DNA from 2 places in the Lysinibacillus sp. FW301-JW8 genome. Region 2 is predicted to be linked to the other one. Evidence: predicted binding sites of a transcription regulator. Region 2 holds the regulator's gene; the other holds the start of a gene.

Region 1 (9,972 bases), on a different contig from region 2:
TCTATATTCTTCTTTAATACTTTTTAACTTGAAACCATACAATCTTATCTTTAATGATGTAATCTTCTATATAATTATAAGGTGGCTCTGGAGACTTTTGCGTAAACACATAGAAGCTCTCAGATCCTGAAGCAAACCAATCACGAAAATTGTTTAGCTCACTACTTGTTAAGTTATATTCTTTGATTTGATTATTTACTAAATGTAAAACCAGTGTAGCATTACTATTCTCAATTATAGGTAATATCACTTCATTTGAATTTTCACTTTCAGCTCCATTAACTACAGTTGTTACTACATAATAATACTTTTTTCCTTTTTCGATATCATTGTCTAAATATGAATTTGTTTTAACATTACTTGCAATTACATCGTAAGGACCGCCAGCATTTAAGGAACGTTTTACATTATATCCCTTTGCTCCTTCGATTGAATTCCAAGTTAAGGCATGACCTTCACCTTTTACCTCACCATTAAGAATTGGAGATTCTATATCCAAAGGAATTAAATAACCTTCTGAGTCTATATCTATTGCGTCTAATGATATAATTTTACCATCATTATTTATTATTTTCACAGTGTGATAATCATCAGTTAAATCAATCTTTTCAAATGAAAGTGCTTGAGGAATACCGCCTATTGTTAAGGTATGTTGATTATAGTAATAAGATACACCGTCTATTTGAATTTCTATATTTTTAGATTTATTATGGTACCAATCACTTATAATGCGCATTTTCGTACCTTTAAATTTAAAAGAAACATAATCACCAACCTCTAAGGTGAAATTGACAGAACCATTAAAATAACCTGCTAACTTATCTACTCTCCAATCAGTTCCACTATAAATTATTGCATTATCTGTATCGTCATACCTTTTCCAACCTATCTCAGGTTCTTTTAATTGTTCTCCAATAGTAGCTGCTTTAACTTCATTCGAATCAAATATGAATAATGATAAACCAAATAAAAGTAATGTAAAAAATGAGACTACAAAATTCTTCTTCATTCAAATTCCCCCAATAAATTAAAAGATTATGTACAGTTTTTTATATTTAGTAATTTTATCCCATCACCTCCCACCCAATAATAACCCAACAAATGAAATATATGTAATAACTTTTTGCTCTCAAAACCACACCAAACTCCGCCCTATCGGTTATTAGTGCATGCCAGCCTTTTTCGATATCTAATGTTCCTGAGATACTTACTCGCCCGTAAACTAATCCATTATTATTTGTTTTGGCTGTTTGATGCAGTTTTCAAAGCACATTAAAAGCCACGCTCATAGAACGTGACCTGAAATATTATTTATTAGCATCCATATACTCATCTATAATTCTTATTGCCTCAACTACAATATCTGCACCAAGGGCTAGATGACTTCCAACACCTATTATTTCATCAATACTATTCATTTCTGGTAAATGGTCCAAACTATTAAAAAAGTGCGATAGTTCTTTTAAAATTTCCTCAACCTTTTCTGCTTGATTCATTTTATCATCCCCCTTTACTCTACTTCGATTTCTTGAATGCGTGTTGTTTCGTATTTTGCTTTTTCTTCTTCGGCTTTTTCTTTTGTGCTATAGCAGCCTACTATTACTTCATGAAATGGGAAACCACTTACTAATTTGTATACTAAATAAACAGTATCTATTTTTTAGCCATTGTCCACACCTCCTCTCTACCTAATCATAGATTAAAAGGAAATGTTTGTTATGGTTTTTTCATAATAAAAAGCCACACCTTGTCAGATGTGACCTCTCACTGATTGTATTTAACATACAATTTAACCTTTTTATCAAAAAAGTTATTAACTTTACATTTTAGGAAATATTTAGTATTGTAATATTTAGTAAGATTTACATAAAAATCCTACTAAATAAATCAAAAGGAGATGTAAAAATGACGAATACTAGAGCAATTGATGTACTAGAAGACGTAACAGCTACAACCTTGGGTGGAGTATACAAAGGTTCTTTTGAAGTAGATAATAAACGGAATGTGAGAATGAATATTAAAAACAAAGGAAATATATCTATTATTTTCCAGCTTGATGATGCAAAAAATGGTCCTACAATAGTTACAGAAACAATAAAACCGAATAGTGAGAAAGAAATTACTAAACCTTTAGCTGGTGGTAAATATTCTTACAACATTGATGCTCAAGGTGATGTAGTTAAGTTCGAATTTAGAGCAGTAGGGTTAGATTATATAACCAATTCTACCCCCCCTGCTCAAAATGAAAAATAAATTCTATTTTTAATAAAGAATGTCCTATAGTTACTGAGGCTGTCTTCAAAAGTCATTTTAAATTACTTTTGAGAAAAGCCTCTTTTTTTGTGTGTAGTTCTTAATTTCCCAATAGTAATCTACCTTTTCAATACTTGATTCTCCTCATCTTAGTTCCTCCGCAATCAAAGATAATTGCATAATAAAAAGCACCTCATAATGAGATGCCTTAAATTAACTATTTTGTCCTTTAACTAACAATCCACTTATACCCATCATTCAAACTGTTAGTCAATGCCTGATGAACTTCTGCAGTACTAGTAGCCGTATCTTTTACCTCGATTACAGAGACCGTTTGTTTCTTTCCTGTTCTATACTGTATCTCCACTTTGAAGTTTTTCGTATTAGGTAATTGTTTAGAATCTAAATGAAAATTAGCTGATGTATAAATACTATCTGCAGTTCTTCTAATATCATTTATATTATTGATTTTTTCTATGATGTCTTCTTGTATTTCTTTTCTTAATTCTTTGTTTGTTTGTCCCATGTTGCGTCCTTGTTCACCTTTTGTACAAGTCATGAGTCTCCCTCTCTTCATCATTAATTTTTAATTTAACAATTACTTACAGGGAAAATTATACAGGGAAAAACTTACTCTTACAAAAGAAAATTATCGACAATTTTATACAAAATTACACTATATATTACAGCATAATCAAATATATACTTCCTAAATTTACTCATAATAAAAAGCCACACTTGGTTAGATGTGGCAGTCAAAGGATCTCCAAGCAAAGTAGTCTTGTCTTTATCCTTTTTACTTCATACGTTGCTTAGTATCAACTTCTTTAGTAGCTAAATTCATAACAACCTTTAAATTAAATATAAATCCTAAAGTGATGTGAACCATAAAATACGACCATAATACAATCCCTACACCATTTATAATTATATTATCTACTGGTCCTACTATAGCTATAGCTAAATTGATTACCATAAAATAGACACAATACGCAATCTGCTTCTTTAATTCTTCATACAAATAATCATGTAGATTAGAAAAGTACTTTTTCAATCTTTCCATAACTGGACTAGCTTTTAACGTAACTAATAAAGTTAAAAAAACTCCATCAACTGTTAAAATACCTACAGCATATGTTACAACACTACCTGTATTTTCACGTATATTTGACATAAAACCAAAGTAATACAGAGTGATAGGCAATACAGAAACCATAAGATTAGTCCAAAAAGTTTTTCTTTCCCAAAAAGCCCAAAACCATTTGCTCATGTTCTCAAAAAATCTGCCTATCAAAATTAACACCTCCAGTTTAATTACTTAATTTTATTAATCAAGTGGTCGATTTATTGCTGCAATTCTGCCTCTTGGTACTGTATATTTCTCCATAAAAGCTTGATGGATATACTCGTGTCCAATTCCTTTTCTTTCTTCAACATCTAATGAAATTGTATTTGACAAAGTTGGTGCTGCTAAATTTACTAACTCCAAAGCTGCTTCTTCGTCTTCCCGTGCGGTAATCTCAACTTTTGGTCTAGATTTTTCATCCATTTTATGGAAACCATTAATTATTTCTTGTACAGTTTCATGGTCAAGGCTTTCACTTTTAGGAGCATGACCTAACGAAATAGTTACCTCAAAATTTATACCTTGAGCTCGTCCAATAACCTCGGATATTTCAGTTATAATACCCTGTTGAGCAAGTGCATCAGCCATGGCATCTGTACCTTTAACTGTTATTTTTCTAAAGATTGCAGCGTTTTTAATTGTATTAGCTCTTTTAATATCTAAAATTGGTTGCAATTCGATTCGTAAAGGCGTTCTATCAGTATTATTTTGAGAATTGTTATACATCTTTCTTAATTCCGTTAGATACTTTTCAATTTGTTTTAAGTTCAAACTATATTTATTTGATTGGACTGCTACTGTACAAAAAGTTGGATCAAATACTATAGTAACAAATTCACCTATATATTCATCGTCTTTCAGCTTTAAATCCTCTTTTGGTAATCCGAATTTTTTTACTGCAGGTATATTGACTGTACGTAATTTACTTAATTGAAAAGAGTAAACTTTTGCTTTTGAATCGAAAAGTAAGGTCTCTCTTTCAAATTCAGCTTTATATTCGCCAACATCTATGACACCATTCATCTGATTTCGCTTGATTGACAAATAATCCAATAAATCTGTCATGTCCCAAGCTGAGCCTATATTTCTATTAGCCATACCTGCTGGCATAGTTTCTGGCACTAGGTTAATTGAAAAATAATTAAATCTAACATACTTTTTTACCATGTAAATCCCCCTAAATTATCGACAATTTTATACAAAATTATACTAGATAATCCAAGTGAAAATAAAGGAAATGCAACATACGAACTTACGTTCTTATTTTAACACAACTTTATTTTTAAGTAAACTGAAAAAAAGCACCGATCAAGGGGAGATCAGTGCTTTTCATAAATTGTCGATACTAACATATTAACACGGCTATATTGCCCCCGTGTTGCTTAATTTTTGCTCTACTTGTCAACCCCGTAAATACCAAACAGCAACACAGATAATCTTTCTGCTACACTATCAAGAACCTTATACACACTACGCTCGTGCATGTAGTAGAACTCAGCCAGCTTTTGGATAGTCCAGCCCTCCATGTATCGCTTTTTCAAGACATTAAAGTCCCGTTCATTCTTTTCTTGCCTATACATGAATTCAAGCGTTTCAAGTGCTTTGTCTATATACTGAACCATGGCTACTGTACGTTTAGTCGTTACTTTAATGGAATTGATAATCTCTTCCCCATCTCCAAATGTAATTGTAGCCATAACGTTTTTATCTTCTGTCGTTAATTTAGAGGCTGCTTCTTGTCCTCTGGTTTTATCTGTATACAACTTGAACTCCTGATAATGTCTCAGCAGCAACTTTGTATTGTGCAGACGTTTATCTTTTTCCTTTTGAAGCTCGTCTTCCTTCTGGGCGTTAAACACTTCAATAGCTTTTAAGGTTGCTATTTGTGTTACTTCTTCGATTAATTTTTGCTTCACATGCATCACTTCACTTTCTTTTTTTCGTTTCAGCATACACATCTTCTAGCCATGAAAAAAGCATCACCATTTGTTTTTGTACTAATTTATTGTTATTGTACTTGTTCGCTATTTCCCCCATGGACCTTGAAACCCAATTCCAAAATTCGGTACTATCCATGTCATGCTGCACAGCTACCTGATTCACTTGCATGATCCACTCTGCTACTTCCGCATAAAAAGATTTATAGTTCATCAAATCTCCTCGATTCGAATATAAATGCCAGGGATAGATGCCCAAAAGTGTTCAACTATCAAACTAGCAATCTGTGCATCCCCTTTCTCAAAGTACCCCAAATCCTCCATGCAATCTTCAAGTAATTTATTCGAGTTTCCATTATCCGGTTTAGTATCTTTATATTGCCCGTCTATTTTGCCCCTTACCAACGGGAAACACCATTTTGCTGTTAATCTTAATGGTCCTTTGAATTTCCTCTTCGGCACATGTTGCCCCAAATAAGCCATTAACTTAGCACGCGCTGCCTTTAACTCTGCCGGCTCATAAAATACTGGCTTACCATTTTGAATCGTTACTTGCTTTTGTTGATGCGTTGTAGTTGGCGGCACCATGGACATGAAAAATTCAGTCACCATTGTACTCAACCCCTGTCCACACCCCTGTTGCAGCATTGTACTCAACATCATCTGAATTTTTAATATTGTTCCACAGATAATTCAAAATCTCTGGTTGCTCAATCAGCCAGTTGATAACTTCACTTTTTTTCATCTCAAACTTCTCACCTGGTAACGTGTGAAATGAAGGTGGTAGTTTTCTAGCTACCTCTAAATTTTTACTTCTCTTTTTGTATGGCATTTAATTCCATCCCCCTCTTTTATTTTTGAAATTTTGCATTGTCGTAAAATGAGAAAAATGGTGTGGCGGGCTGTGCTTAAGCCCACCACTTTTTTTCTCTACGACCTACGGGAGGGAAACCCATTTTTATATATTTATATATATAGCACTTTCCCTTCCCTCGGAAATTCTCGGTATTTTTCGAGTTTTTCCCTCATAGAGAAAGTAAGGAAAGTATTCGAGATTTTCCTTAATTAAGGAAGGGAAAAAGTCGAGAATTTCCTTAAAAGAGAAACTGTTTCCCTTCGAGTTTTTCCTTCACAAGGAAAGTGAAATTGTTCGAGATTTTCCCTTTTACTTTCTTCCGACATCTCCGTTTGTTACCCAAAAACCGCCATGCTCTTTTATCCTATTTCTAACGGTTTTTTCGGATATACCCATATATTCAGCCATTGCACTTACAGTAATTTTTTCATCAATTCCACATGCTTCAAATGCAGATTCAAGAGCTTCTTTACGTTCTCTTTTGGCTTCTTCAGGACTTTTCCTCTTGTCAAAATTGTTCTTCCAACTTGGCCGACTACCATCATCAAGCTTTATATCCTTCAATATCCCTGTCTCATCGACTCTGTGTACTGGATACTGGAACCACATATTAACGGCTTCAAACTTTGGATACTCACGCAACGTACCTTCAACACGCCAAGCTGAACGCATTGAGATAATCTTCATTGCATTAGCTATTTCTGTCTCAGCTTGTGCTGCCACTTCAGGGCTTAATGCACGTTTAGCATGATTGTACATTTGAGATAAGCTTTGCTCATCATCTAAGCTGACGTACTGATCGTAATAATCAAAGCTTGTTTGTTTTATTGCATTTGCATATATATCAGCTGTTACCTTGGCTTCCTGTTGTTTGATTAAATCTTCGCTTAAATCTAGTTCCACTAAATCAATTAACGCGTCCGGATCCCGAGCAAATACGCCAGAACCTGAAGCCCTGTCCATGGACTTCTTATTTCCTTGGCCACCCTTAGAATGATGGTGACAATAAATAACACTTGAACCTAACTCTGTAGCGATTTTATCGAATTGATTCGTAAAGTGAGCCATCTGGTCCGCGCTGTTTTCATCCCCTGTTAATACCTTGTAAATCGGGTCAATGATGACAGCAATATAGCCCTTCTTTTGAGCTCTACGGATTAACTTAGGAGCTAACTTGTCCATCGGTACCGACTTACCACGTAGATTCCAAATGTCGATATTTTTAATATTGTTTGGCTGTAGCCCTAATGATTTATATACATCTTTAAATCGATGTAAGGCACTGGCTCTATCAAGCTCTAAGTTGACATATAAGACATGCCCCTTGGTACATTGCCAACCTAACCATTTAGCCCCTTCAGCAATGCCGATGGCTAGTTCAATCAATGCAAAGGACTTCCCAGCCTTCGAGGGACCTGCCATTAGCATTTTGTGCCCTTGTCTGAGGACTCCTTCTATTAAAGAAGGCGCTAGTTCTGGTAGATTGTCGAAAAAGTCATCGAGACTCTCCATATCAGGAAGATCATCATTCAAATCTTCAATCCATTCATGCCATTCATTCCAGTCGGTCTTACCAATATTGGTATCGATGATAAATTGCTTTTTGCCGTTACGGACAATTCCTGGCAGTCTACTTAACCGTGATGGATTGCGATTCTGGTTATCGATATTTAGTCCATTCTTTTTACAGACGTTATATAAGTAATCAACACGCTTACGATATTCCTCATAGTTTGGAGCATCGATACGTACAATTGAATGGATACTACGTTTTCCACTGTGCACCATAATTGCAATTGGTAACTCGAGCTCACGCATAATAGCATTCTGCTTTTCAATTTCCATGTTGTCAGATTCGACTAGTGCATATCGATAATCCGATACGTTATCATTTTTTACACCTTTCCCATCAAGTGGATTAAAGCGAATCCATGCGCCAGCTTCTTCTTTGTAGTCTCCAAGAACAGACCCTATATCTCCATCACATTTATTCAATGCTTCAATTAACTGCCCAGCTGTACGATCATACGCACCACTTGTTGGCTTATAAATGATTTCTCCTGATTTTTCATCATTTATTTGGTACGTATCTGTTACATAGCCAACATTCTCAGTAGACTGAAACAATGCTTCTAAATAACGAGTAATCTCACGTACTGGATTCCATATAGTAGGCTCATGAATTTCTCGTCCTTCAATCCAGTTTTTATCGATAATTTTATAATCGTCTACACTGATTTCATCATTCCAGTCAAGCTCATGCGATTCTTCACTAGATTTAGGCAGCCATCCTCTCTCCTTGGCCATCTGTGTGATTGTTGCCCCTGTTATCCCACTACCTTCGAAAGAAGTCCACTTTTTGAAGCATTCTCCTGGTCGATAACGTCCACCATCTTGAGTGCTCCAAGTATCCCAATCACTTGCGGTATAGCCCTCATGTTTAAGGGCCATACCGACATTTAGCCATTCCTGATAGTCTAGACTGGAGGGATCAACGAATTTCAGTAAAGGGATTAAATCCATTTTATTTTCCAAGGGGATCACCTACTTTCATTTACCGACTTTAATCTTTCTGCATTTTTAGTTATTCATCACTATGTTCTGCCTCATATTCCTCCATCGGAATAGGTTGTATATGACATTCTTCTATCATTGCTTGTTCAGCTACAAATGGTATTAATTTAACATGAGCCTCATCGTATTTTGTTGTTGCAAATTCTTTCGTTACATTTAAAGCTATTTTTATAAAAGCCCCTGTATCTTCACCTTCACTATCATGAGCTAATTTAGCAGCTGGTAGCACTTTATAAGCAAACTCTGTTTTATATGAATCCATGGTTATCCTCCTATAAAAGACGTTGTTCCCTCTCACAGACTGCGAAACTACCACTCACATTGATAACTTGATAGTTTGGGTATCTTCGCATGTAATCCAGCACCAAGCGTCTGAGTTCATCGTTATCCTTCGCCTGCTCAAATATCCAAGCAGGCAGAAGGACTTTGTGGGGTACGTTATTCATCATCACCACGAATTAAATGCGGTTGCACTCTCGATTTAGGTAAACGTAGTAAAGTAACTAACCCAAAATCATGTAATGCATTTTCACCTTTTATCGCATCCTCTGGAATCCAAACTTCTAATTTGATACGATGATAACCTTTGTGTTTACCCGATTTACTTGGTGCATGTACAGAGCAATTACCAGACATTGGTGCTAGAACTGCCACGCTATCAGGATTATTTTCTGTAATCTGTTCAGCTACCTTTTGAACAGTTTCTGGTGTTACGTCAAAAATTACTTTTCTCATTTTATACACCCTCTACTTCTCGAGCGATGAAAAAATTATTAAAGTTATCTTGTACAGGCAGGCCATCTTCTCGGAAATCAGGTGTTGCAGGCTCTACAATAAGTTTTGAATTACATTCATGACAATGTACATGTTGAGCGTTATCATTCACCCAACGTTTGCCTGTGTGTCCACAATCACACCAATACTTACACTGGTACTTGATTTGACCATCTTCAAACTCTTTGGTACCAAAGATAGGTGCTTCACTGTCAGAAGCAAGACTAATTTTTGCCACTTCCCTAATTGGAGCAGAAAGAGAACGTTCAGCATTTATCTTTGGAAGCACCTTTGATATTTGTTGAGACTTTTCTTCCTCTTTATTAGCTTTAGTCGAAACTGCAATCGCAGAAGTTTTAACATTTTGAAATGGAACATAACCAGTTGGAGCTTCACCTAAATTTTTTAAAGGATTAATCTTCTTGCAATGACTACTGTTATTTTCAACTTGT
Region 2 (9,972 bases):
CTATACCTTCTGCTTTTAATGCTTTTTGTGCCTCCACAGCAAGTGAAACCTCAGAGCCAGTTGCAATTAAAATCGCATCTGCCACTTCTTTTGAAGCTGGCGATACTGTATAAGCACCCTTCGCAACACCTTCACGTACCGTATCAATAGATGCATTAAGTACAGGCAAGTTTTGACGAGATAGTACTAAAACAGTTGGTGTTTTTTCTGATGCTACCGCAAGCTCCCAAGCAACTGCTGATTCATTTGCATCTGCTGGACGAATAACAGATAGGTTTGGCATTGCACGTAATGATGCAAGATGTTCGATTGGCTCATGTGTTGGACCATCTTCCCCTACTGCAATAGAGTCATGAGTAAATACATACGTTACAGGTAGACCCATTAATGCAGAAAGACGAACGGCTGGACGAACATAATCAGAGAATACGAAGAACGTACCACCAAATACATTTAATCCACCATGAAGAGCCATACCGTTCATAGCAGCACCCATTGCAAATTCACGAACACCAAACCAGATGTTACGACCAGCATAATTTTCTGCAGAGAAATCGCCTGCACCCTTCATCGTTGTTTTATTAGAGCCTGCAAGGTCAGCAGAACCACCAAAGAATGAAGGTGTTTTCTTCGCAATGGCATTAATCGCATCACCCGAAGAAGAGCGTGTTGCAACAGATTTACCTGCTTCATATACTGGCAATTCAGAAGCAAAGTCCTCCGGTAACTCCCCATTCATAGCTTTTTCAAATTGAGCAGCTAGCTCTGGGAATTCTTGTTTATAGGCTGCAAATTTAGCATTCCAAGCTTCTTCAGACTGTGCTCCTTGAACTTCAGCAGCAGCATTAAATGTATCGTATACTTCAGCAGGGATTTGGAATTGCTCATGTGCCCATTCATAGGCTGCTTTCGTTAATACGACTTCATCTGTACCAAGTGGTGCACCGTGTGAATCTGCTTTACCAGATTTATTTGGGGAACCGAAACCAATCACCGTTTTTACTTCAATCAATGTTGGTTTGCCAGTTGATTTTTTAGCTTCCTCGATAGCTGTGTTAATGGCTTCAACATCTGTGCCATCTGCTACTTTTAAATAGTTCCAGCCATATGATTCGAAACGCTTTTGAACATTTTCTGAGAATGATTTTTCCAAATCACCATCAAGAGAAATATCATTTGAATCGTAAAGTACGATTAATTTTTCAAGTTTTAAGTGACCCGCTAAAGAAATAGCTTCTGCCGCTACACCTTCCATTAAGTCACCATCGCCACAAAGTGCAAATGTATAGTGATCAACAATGTCATGACCTGATTTATTGTAAGTAGCTGCTAAATGGCGCTCAGCCATTGCCATACCTACTGTCATAGCAATACCTTGACCTAGAGGACCTGTTGTTGCCTCTACTCCAACTGTATGACCATATTCAGGATGTCCTGGAGTTAATGAATCCCATTGACGGAAGTTTTGAATTTCCTCCATTGGTAAGCCGTAGCCACCTAGATGAAGTAGACTGTACAGAAGCATCGAGCCATGACCCGCAGAAAGTACAAAACGATCACGGTTAAACCATTTTGGATTAGCTGGATTATGGTGAAGTTGTTTTGTCCAAAGCGTATAAGCCATTGGCGCTGCCCCCATCGGTAAACCTGGGTGACCTGAATTTGCTTTTTCAATTGCATCGATTGACAATGTTCGGATAGCATTAATCGCTAGTTGATCCGCATGTTGAGTCATTTTGTTGTGACATCCTTTCTCGTCCTATATATTGTTCTTTTACAGTTTAGTCAACATTGTCACAGAAAACAATGCTTTTGTTATACTATTTACCTTTTGTAACATACTTTATCATTATTCAGTAGAAATTCCGCCTCATTATAAAGTAAAAACTATAATATTTTCACAGCCATAAACCATATAAGGTCAACTGAATAAAGATAATGCCTCTAGCGAATGTCACGAATTTTGAAAGGAGTGAATTGTGCTAACACAATTCAAAATCTGGACGAAATTACACTGAGGCGTAATTATTCTAAATGTGTCACATTAATTTAGAAATTTATTTTTTTTCGCTTGTTTAACCTTCTCTGGTGTTACATCATTGCCTTCAACATCTACCACTTTTACATGTTCAATGGTATCTCGCATAGTTGCTCTAAATGTATCTAAATACTCTTTACGAAGTGCTGTCTGCTCCTTCGCTTCCGCCTCCGTTAATGTCCCATTCTTTGCTTTGGCAGAAAGTTCATTGATTCGCTTAATTTTTTCCTTTGATAACATAATTACACACCTTTCCAGTACATATCTTAATGTATTTGGTATGCAAAGTATAGCATGTATTCCCTTAAAATGCAGTTATACCAACCCTTTTACTTTAGTAAAAAATACCACTAATAACATGACTTTCAGGAGTTAGATGTGTATAACTATAGTAGAGCCTTTAAAATTACATACATGGAGGAAAAGACGTTGAAGATAGAAACAAATAGATTATGCATACGAAAATTTAAGGAGGACGATTGGCAGGCAGTCTATGAATATACGTCAAATAGTCAGGTCATGAAGTATATACCAGAGGGTGTTTTTAACGAGGATATGGCTAAGAATTTTGTATCAGACAATAGTTGCGAACAGGCAAAATACTTTCCAGTTGTTTTAATAGAAGGAAATTTGATAATTGGTCATATTGCTTTTCATCAATATTTTGGCGACCATACATTTGAAATTGGTTGGGTTTTTCATCCGAATTACTACAACAAAGGCTATGCTTCTGAGGCAGCAAAAGCTGTACTGCACTATGGATTCAAGGAAATGAACCTGCATCGGATCATTGCAACGTGTCAGCCAGAAAATATTGCCTCCTATCGGGTTATGGAGAAAATCGGCATGAGACGTGAAGGATATTTTAAAAAATGTATCCCAAATGGTGAGGAATGGTGGGATGAATACTATTATGCTGTTTTAGGTGAGGAGTGGGTATAGCAATATGCTGGTTTCAATCAAGCAAAGGGAAAGTACACTTCTAACAATTTGCAAATAAATATAGTAGAGTTAGAGACATTTTAACCCATTATGTTTTACGACAGAATAAGTCAATAACATCAATTTAAACTGCTCGAAAATATAGTGATTGAAAGCTTGTATTAATCTTACTCTCCTATTTCATCAGTGGGATGACAAAAATCCCACTGATCTTACTTTATTCACCTATCAACTTCTTCTGATGCTCCCGATATCTTCGATGTACTGTTGCCTTACTAACATCAAAGCCTAAGCCTCGAAGTGTCATGGCAATCTCCTCAAACGTAAAACCCTTGTTTCGAAGCTTAATGATTTCCTCAATCGGCACTTCCTTACGCTCCTGTCCATTTGGATTTCCACGATTCGATAGATTATTTTCAGGTCTATAGCCCTTTTCAACAGCTCGACGCATACCACGCCGTATTTTAGCATTATGGATTCTACGCTGGTATTCCTCTACTATCGCTAATATTTCTAGCAGCATCGTATCCATTTCATTTAATTGTACAGGTCCTGCATCTCGCATGGAGAAAACATCTGTTTCTGTTTTTTGTAATAAATGCAGCACCGCCATTCTGGCATTACCACGTCCTAAGCGTGTTTCATCCTGGACAAATAGCGCATTAATTTCCTCTTCTTTAATAAAATCAAGCATTTCAAGTAAGCCATCTCGCTCCACATCATAACCACTATGCTGATCTAAATAAATGCCCTTTATATTGTAGCCCTGCACCTTGGCATAATGCGTTAATTCTTCCTGCTGGCGCTCCAGCGAGGAACTTTGTGTCTCTTTTTCTGTACTCACGCGGCAATAGATGACGGCTGATTGTTGTTTATTTATCATGGTTCATTTCTCGCTATTTCAATAGAGTTTATGGGATTGGCTTGGTTTCCCACCACTGGAATGACTAATGATTTACCAGCAACAATTTGAACATTTGGTAATTCATTTTCTGCCTTTACAAGGTTAATCCAGTCTTCCTTACTCATTTTACCACGGTATTGCTCTGCTAACGACCATAGGTTATCACCATGTTCCACTTGTATTTCCTTGTAAGTCACCTCACCAGGATCTGTTATGTAAAGGTATCCTGCAAATAGTAGGCAAGCCCCTAATAAAATGGAGATATGCGGATTTTTCTTTAACCAATTCATCGTTATGACCTCATTTCAAGAATGTTTGTTCGGAATGTATGTTCTTATAATAGTGCGAACGAATGTTTTTGTCAAACACTTTTCGAACCTATGTTTGCATAAGTGTTCGCATTCTGATATACTATCTAATAAGTAGAAATAAAAGAAAAAAGAGGTGAGCAATCATGAAAAAAGTTTCGAAAAGACAAGAAGACATTTTAGCCTTTATCAAAGAAGAAGTACGCGCAAAGGGGTATCCGCCATCAGTACGTGAAATTGGTGAAGCAGTTGGACTTGCTTCAAGCTCAACGGTTCATGGACATTTAGCTCGTTTAGAGCAAAAGGGCTTTATCCGCCGTGACCCAACGAAGCCACGTGCGATTGAAATTTTAGAGCCAGAAGACTCTATCCAAAAGCAAAATGTTATTCACGTTCCACTTGTAGGGAAGGTTACAGCAGGTTCTCCAATTACAGCTATTGAAAATATCGAAGAGTATTTCCCGCTGCCAGATACATATGGGACAAGCGAGGATCAATTATTTATGCTAGAAATTATGGGTGAATCCATGATTGAAGCTGGTATTTTAGATGGGGATTTAGTTATTGTAAAGCAAAAATCAACAGCAGATAACGGGGATATTGTCGTGGCTATGACAGAAGAGGATGAAGCAACGGTTAAGCGTTTCTTTAAGGAAAAAAATCATTTCCGTTTACAGCCTGAAAACTCCACAATGGAGCCAATTATTGTCGATCAAGTTTCTATTTTAGGGCAAGTTGTAGGCCTTTATCGTCGTGTACAATAAAAAATATAAAATTAATGGATGATTTTAAGAGGATGATATGTTCCCCGATGAGCATATACCTCTTTTTCTTAATTTTAGACATAGAACAAAATACAATTTACATAGGGAGTGCGTCTATTTGAAACAAAAAATCAAGCAGGCTGTGCAAGAGGCTTATACGACAATGTATAGCTCCTTAAACGATGAACAAATTTATGCGGCTGTTCTAGTGACAGGTGGTGATTGCGGCAGCCTTTATTTAACAATGGGAACTGAAAAATCACTTATTGAAATTGGTCAGAACTATGAGGACGATCCCGAAGATTATCGCTTTTTAAAGGATGAATATTTACATTACGATGAAACGAATATGCTCGAAAAGGTAAGTCGTGAATTATTAGATATTATATTGCATATCAAAGACGAAAAATTTGTTGAACATAAAGAAATGCTTCATCAAGCAATGAGTGATACGATGTATGAATTGAAGCAGGAGGGCATTATTGACGAAAGCATCTTTGTTTTTATTTCGGTGACTGATGATAATGAAGAGGAAATGCTGGAGCTATCGTCAGCAAAGCGTTGTAATCCTACTCATCCCCTACTTCCTGCGTTTGTGCGTAATTGGGGACATTAAATACCCCCATTGTTTTAAAGCAAGAAGATGTCGAAGGAGATTTTTCGCCATCTTCCTTTTGTTTAGGAGGTTTACAAAAAAAAGAATCCACTTTAATATGGATTCCTTGTAAGCACTATGCCTCTACTTTGAATTTCAGGCTTGCCTTTATAAAAGCAGTAAATATTTTTTTTGATGCTTCATCTCCTGCCATCGCCTGCTCCTCTGGATGCCACTGTACCGCTAAACAAAATGGGTGGTCCTCGTGTACAATTGCTTCTACAATTCCATCACTGGATTTGGCAGCAACCTTTAATTTCTCAGCTAATACATTAACTGCTTGATGATGAAAGGAATTTACCGCTATTTTCTCTTTTTTGGTGATTCTGTTTAATAATGTATCAGGTGTAACTGTAACATAGTGAGTAGCAACGCCCCGAGCCGCCTGCTGCATATGCTTCAATAATTTTTTACTATGATATTCGCTCTCCATATCCTGATAGACATTGCCTCCAAGAGCAACATTTAATATTTGAATACCACGACAAATACCAAAAATCGGCATCTTTCGAATAAAAGCTGCCTCGATTAAAGCAAGCTCTACAGAATCTCTTTCAGGGTGTACCTTCCCTAATTTAGGTGCTGGCTCTGCATCAAAGAGAAATGGATGGACATCACAGCCTCCTGATAGCAATAATCCATCTGTCAACGACAAAATTTGTGCAACATCCTCCTCTATGCCAAGAGGAATAATTAGCGGAATGCCCCCAGCTTCGATAATACTATTGCTATAGGCAGCATTTAATCTTGCTGACAAATCATCCTCCACAAAGACCGTTATGCCAATTACTGGCTTCACTTTATCCCCTCCAAGATTGTAAGTTATTCCTTACCACAACCCAAGATACCAATTCATTAAGGCATCTCCATAAAAATAGACAACTATAGCCGCAGCTGCAATGGATGGACCAAATGGTATCGGCGTCTTTCTGCCCTGCTGCCGTATCCTTAGCACTATAATGCCTACAATCATCCCGATTACAGCGGCTATAAATAATGTTAAGAGTGCATGTAGTGTGCCCAATACAAGCCCAAGTAAAAAGAATAATTTAATATCTCCTCCACCCATACCTCCCTTTGACAGCACAGCAATACTATATAATATGCCAAAGCCAACGACTGCACCCAGTGCACTATCCCACCAAGGTGATAACGGTGAAAGTACACGTCCTAAAAAGAGCAGCGGTAGAAAAACGAGTAGTACTTTATCAGGAATAAGCATATAGGCAAAATCCGAGACAACAATAATAACAAGTAATGAAATTAATAAAATGGCTACAAAAAATTCTACAGTAAAGCCTAGCTTCCAATAGGCAAATGCAAATAAAACCCCAGTCATAAGCTCCATGAAAGGATAAATCCAAGAAATTTTTTGTCCGCAGCTACGGCATTTGCCTCCTAGCCATACATAGGACAACACAGGTACTAAATCAAGGGCTGTTAACTGTCTCTGACAATTTGTGCAATGTGATGGTGGTCGCACAATGGACTCCTTTACTGGTACACGTAAGCCGACCACATTAAAAAAAGAGCCAAAAACAAGCCCAAAAATAAATACTGTCACGGTATAAGCCATTTCCATTTTTATGTCCTCCTAAACTAAGAGGCGCCCATACATATAAAGTATGCGCGCCTAGCTTTATTCTTGTCCCTCGTAATAGAACGTCGTAATCTGTACAGTAGCCTTAATAGTATTATCCGCCTCTTTATCTAGCTTTTCTTGCTCACCAGGGATGGTCATATTAATCGTATCAATTTTCATAACACGTTCAAGCTTTTCCACTTCCTTTAAAAAGGTAACCATTGAGTCAAATGTTAAGGCACCAATATCAAAGGTAAAGGTTACTAGCTTCAGCTCTGGTGGAATATTTTCTTGGGCAATCGTAGAAACAGGTGGAGTTTCCGTATTCTCTTGATTTTCCTCATTGACCTTTGCCTCCGCCTCAGCAACTGTATTCGATTGATCCACATTGGCATTCGCTACAGGCTCATCATAATTATTAAAGGTTAGTGACTCCATGCGCGTACCTGTCACCTCTTCAATTTCCACCATATCTCTTAATACCTGCTCGACCGCTCTTGCACTAGGCACCTTTTTTTGCATCTCTAAAGTATCCTGCATAGGAACCTCTAGCTGCTCATCAAAGGAGGTAAGGGATTGCTCTAAGCTTTTAATCTCCGTTTGCAGACTTTGAATACTAGCTTCCTTCGCTCGTACATCATCCTTTTTTGGCAAAATAACATAATAATAGAGAGCAAACAATAAGGAGGCTATCAACAGGACAAGCAATAGTATGCCTGATTTTTTACTATTTAGGTATTTCGTCATTAGCTTCGTCCCCCTACCAGATACATAAAGTCAATAGTAGCTGTAATGGAAACTGAGTAACGTGGCATCTGCTTAAACTTTTCCTCTGCAGGTAAGTCCTTGTCCTGCTCCCCTAGCTCAATGTCAAAATTAGTAATGGAGCCGATTTGTGTATCTGTAAAATAAGGGCTTGCTAATAAACGCTCAACGTATTTTGAAATAGCTGTCATAGTTTCAAAATCCGCCTCAATTGTTACTTGGTTCGTACCAAATGAATAGCTACGTAAATAACTTGGGCTTGGTAACAGTGCATTTGTTTCATCAATTAATGGCGTTACGGGATAAGCAACACTTTGTACATAGTGAACAGATTGCTTTAATGAGCCAGTATTTTGACTTTGCTTTGTCGCGATATCATTTTGTAGCTGCTCCTGCCTTTCCACTAAGCGTCGCTCTTCTACTGATAAATCCTTTAACGCTGCCCTAGCATCAAAAAATAGATAGGTCATAAACGCTAAAATAATAAGGATTATAGCTAGAATCATATAAATCAACAATGGCGAGGTTTTCCGCTTCTCTAATTTCGGTAAGAGGTTAATTTCTGGAATCATCCGTTAACCTCCTTCAATGCTAGTCCAAGCAAGGAGGAAAAAGCTCTTGTAAACTGCGGAAATTTCTTTTGAAGCATCTGATCATTTAACTCCGTTAATGGCACACCTAAATTGGCACGTAAAAACTCACTAATGGTAGGTAATAAAGGATTGTCCCCTAAAATAATGATTTCATCAACCGTTTTTTCACCCTTATGTAAAGAAAAACGGAAGAAGTTCATCATACGATCAATTTCCAGCACCTGATCCATAACAATCATCCGATAATCCTCTAGCTCGCCATTATATTGAAAGTCATAGCTATATTCGCCCTGTGCCTTGCTTTCCCATTGCTCCATATTTGTATCAATTGATTGATAGCGTAAAAATTCCACATTGCCCTGTGAAAATATGCTAATAGATAGCTCATTAATAGACCATTCTGCAATTAAATAGGTTTTATCCATCTCCAGTAGCTGTAAATAATGCAATAAACGGATATTACAAAGAGCCCGGATATCCGCTGCCTCTGGCTCCAGCGCAATATCAAGGAGCATCGCCACAATTTTATTCACTTCCTCGGAGGGCGCAGCATATAATTGTGCCCTACCATCAAGCGGATCAGCATCATAAACATCAATAAGTGGTTCCTGAAATGGTAGATGAATTGAGTGCCCAATCTCCATTTCGGCATAGCCTCGAAGCTCCTCCTGTTTTAAGTCATGGGGCATATCAAAGCTTTTCAAAAGAACAGACATATCTGGCACAAACATTCGAGCCAATTGTTTTTTGCCAACCCATTTCACCACTTCTTGATTCATTGCTTCAAATAAAGCGACCTCATCATGGATAATGCCATTTTCAAGAATGCCATGTGCTAATGGCAGCTCATAATGCCGCCAACGTGAAGGATCAGGTCCTTCCGCCACAATGGCACGAAGAACATAATCCTTCAATTCGAGGGACACATACGATTTTTTCTTTCTCTTCAACATGTGAAAAGACCCCCTTTTTTAAGCTACTTCATAGGTGAATTTATTAGTCATCCATTTCCCACCCAGAAATACATAGGCATCTCTGGGGAAGTTGGGAGGACTATCGTTACATTATTTATTAGATCCTACTACATAAGAAGTTGTGATCTCGCTACCTTTTTTAGTATCTTTATTAATTGTTTCAAGTGTTGCATTCTCAAAATTAATAGTATAATTCAAAACTCCTGTAACTGTAGTATTTAATTCAAGTTTAGTCTTTGAAACTTTTGCGTCAAGTGGTAATTTACCAACAGACTTTAAAAAGCCTTCATTTATCAAATCTTGAGTAGTTACAGGATCCTTAGCGCTGCTAGAAGTAGTATCTGTATAATACAGATTCGCTGAATTTAAGACATTGATTGCATCTGCTTTAATTGCATTGTATTTAGAATTTTGTATAATATTACCGATCGCAGGAACAGCAATCGC

Evidence for each region. The regulator LexA, encoded in region 2, represses DNA repair genes until DNA is damaged. The targets are predictions, from matches to a motif close to CGAACATATGTTCG.
Region 1: a site for LexA is predicted at 4,627-4,640, ahead of AC3WOM_RS03620 (DUF6731 family protein). Genes of this name have one in related genera too.

The regions. Positions count from the first base shown of each region.
Region 1 covers NZ_JBYTBB010000005.1:83,649-93,620, forward strand. Annotated here, with positions in the region: gene AC3WOM_RS03595 (hypothetical protein) at 14-1,009, opposite strand; gene AC3WOM_RS03600 (hypothetical protein) at 1,308-1,496, opposite strand; gene AC3WOM_RS03605 (hypothetical protein) at 1,906-2,253, shown strand; gene AC3WOM_RS03610 (hypothetical protein) at 2,483-2,812, opposite strand; gene AC3WOM_RS03615 (hypothetical protein) at 3,050-3,547, opposite strand; gene AC3WOM_RS03620 (DUF6731 family protein) at 3,581-4,546, opposite strand; gene AC3WOM_RS03625 (hypothetical protein) at 4,774-5,331, opposite strand; gene AC3WOM_RS03630 (hypothetical protein) at 5,306-5,530, opposite strand; gene AC3WOM_RS03635 (RusA family crossover junction endodeoxyribonuclease) at 5,530-5,928, opposite strand; gene AC3WOM_RS03640 (hypothetical protein) at 5,918-6,148, opposite strand; gene AC3WOM_RS03645 (AAA family ATPase) at 6,482-8,716, opposite strand; gene AC3WOM_RS03650 (hypothetical protein) at 8,757-9,008, opposite strand; gene AC3WOM_RS03655 (hypothetical protein) at 9,185-9,481, opposite strand; gene AC3WOM_RS03660 (hypothetical protein) at 9,483-9,972, opposite strand, start outside.
Region 2 covers NZ_JBYTBB010000015.1:53,966-63,937, forward strand. Annotated here, with positions in the region: gene tkt (transketolase) at 1-1,735, opposite strand, end outside; gene AC3WOM_RS08570 (DUF896 domain-containing protein) at 2,045-2,278, opposite strand; gene AC3WOM_RS08575 (GNAT family N-acetyltransferase) at 2,468-2,980, shown strand; gene AC3WOM_RS08580 (YneB family resolvase-like protein) at 3,198-3,863, opposite strand; gene yneA (cell division suppressor protein YneA) at 3,860-4,174, opposite strand; gene lexA (transcriptional repressor LexA) at 4,339-4,956, shown strand; gene AC3WOM_RS08595 (DUF4303 domain-containing protein) at 5,075-5,572, shown strand; gene AC3WOM_RS08600 (gamma-glutamyl-gamma-aminobutyrate hydrolase family protein) at 5,688-6,410, opposite strand; gene AC3WOM_RS08605 (prepilin peptidase) at 6,441-7,193, opposite strand; gene AC3WOM_RS08610 (hypothetical protein) at 7,251-7,940, opposite strand; gene AC3WOM_RS08615 (PilN domain-containing protein) at 7,940-8,530, opposite strand; gene pilM (type IV pilus biogenesis protein PilM) at 8,527-9,504, opposite strand; gene AC3WOM_RS08625 (type II secretion system protein) at 9,616-9,972, opposite strand, start outside.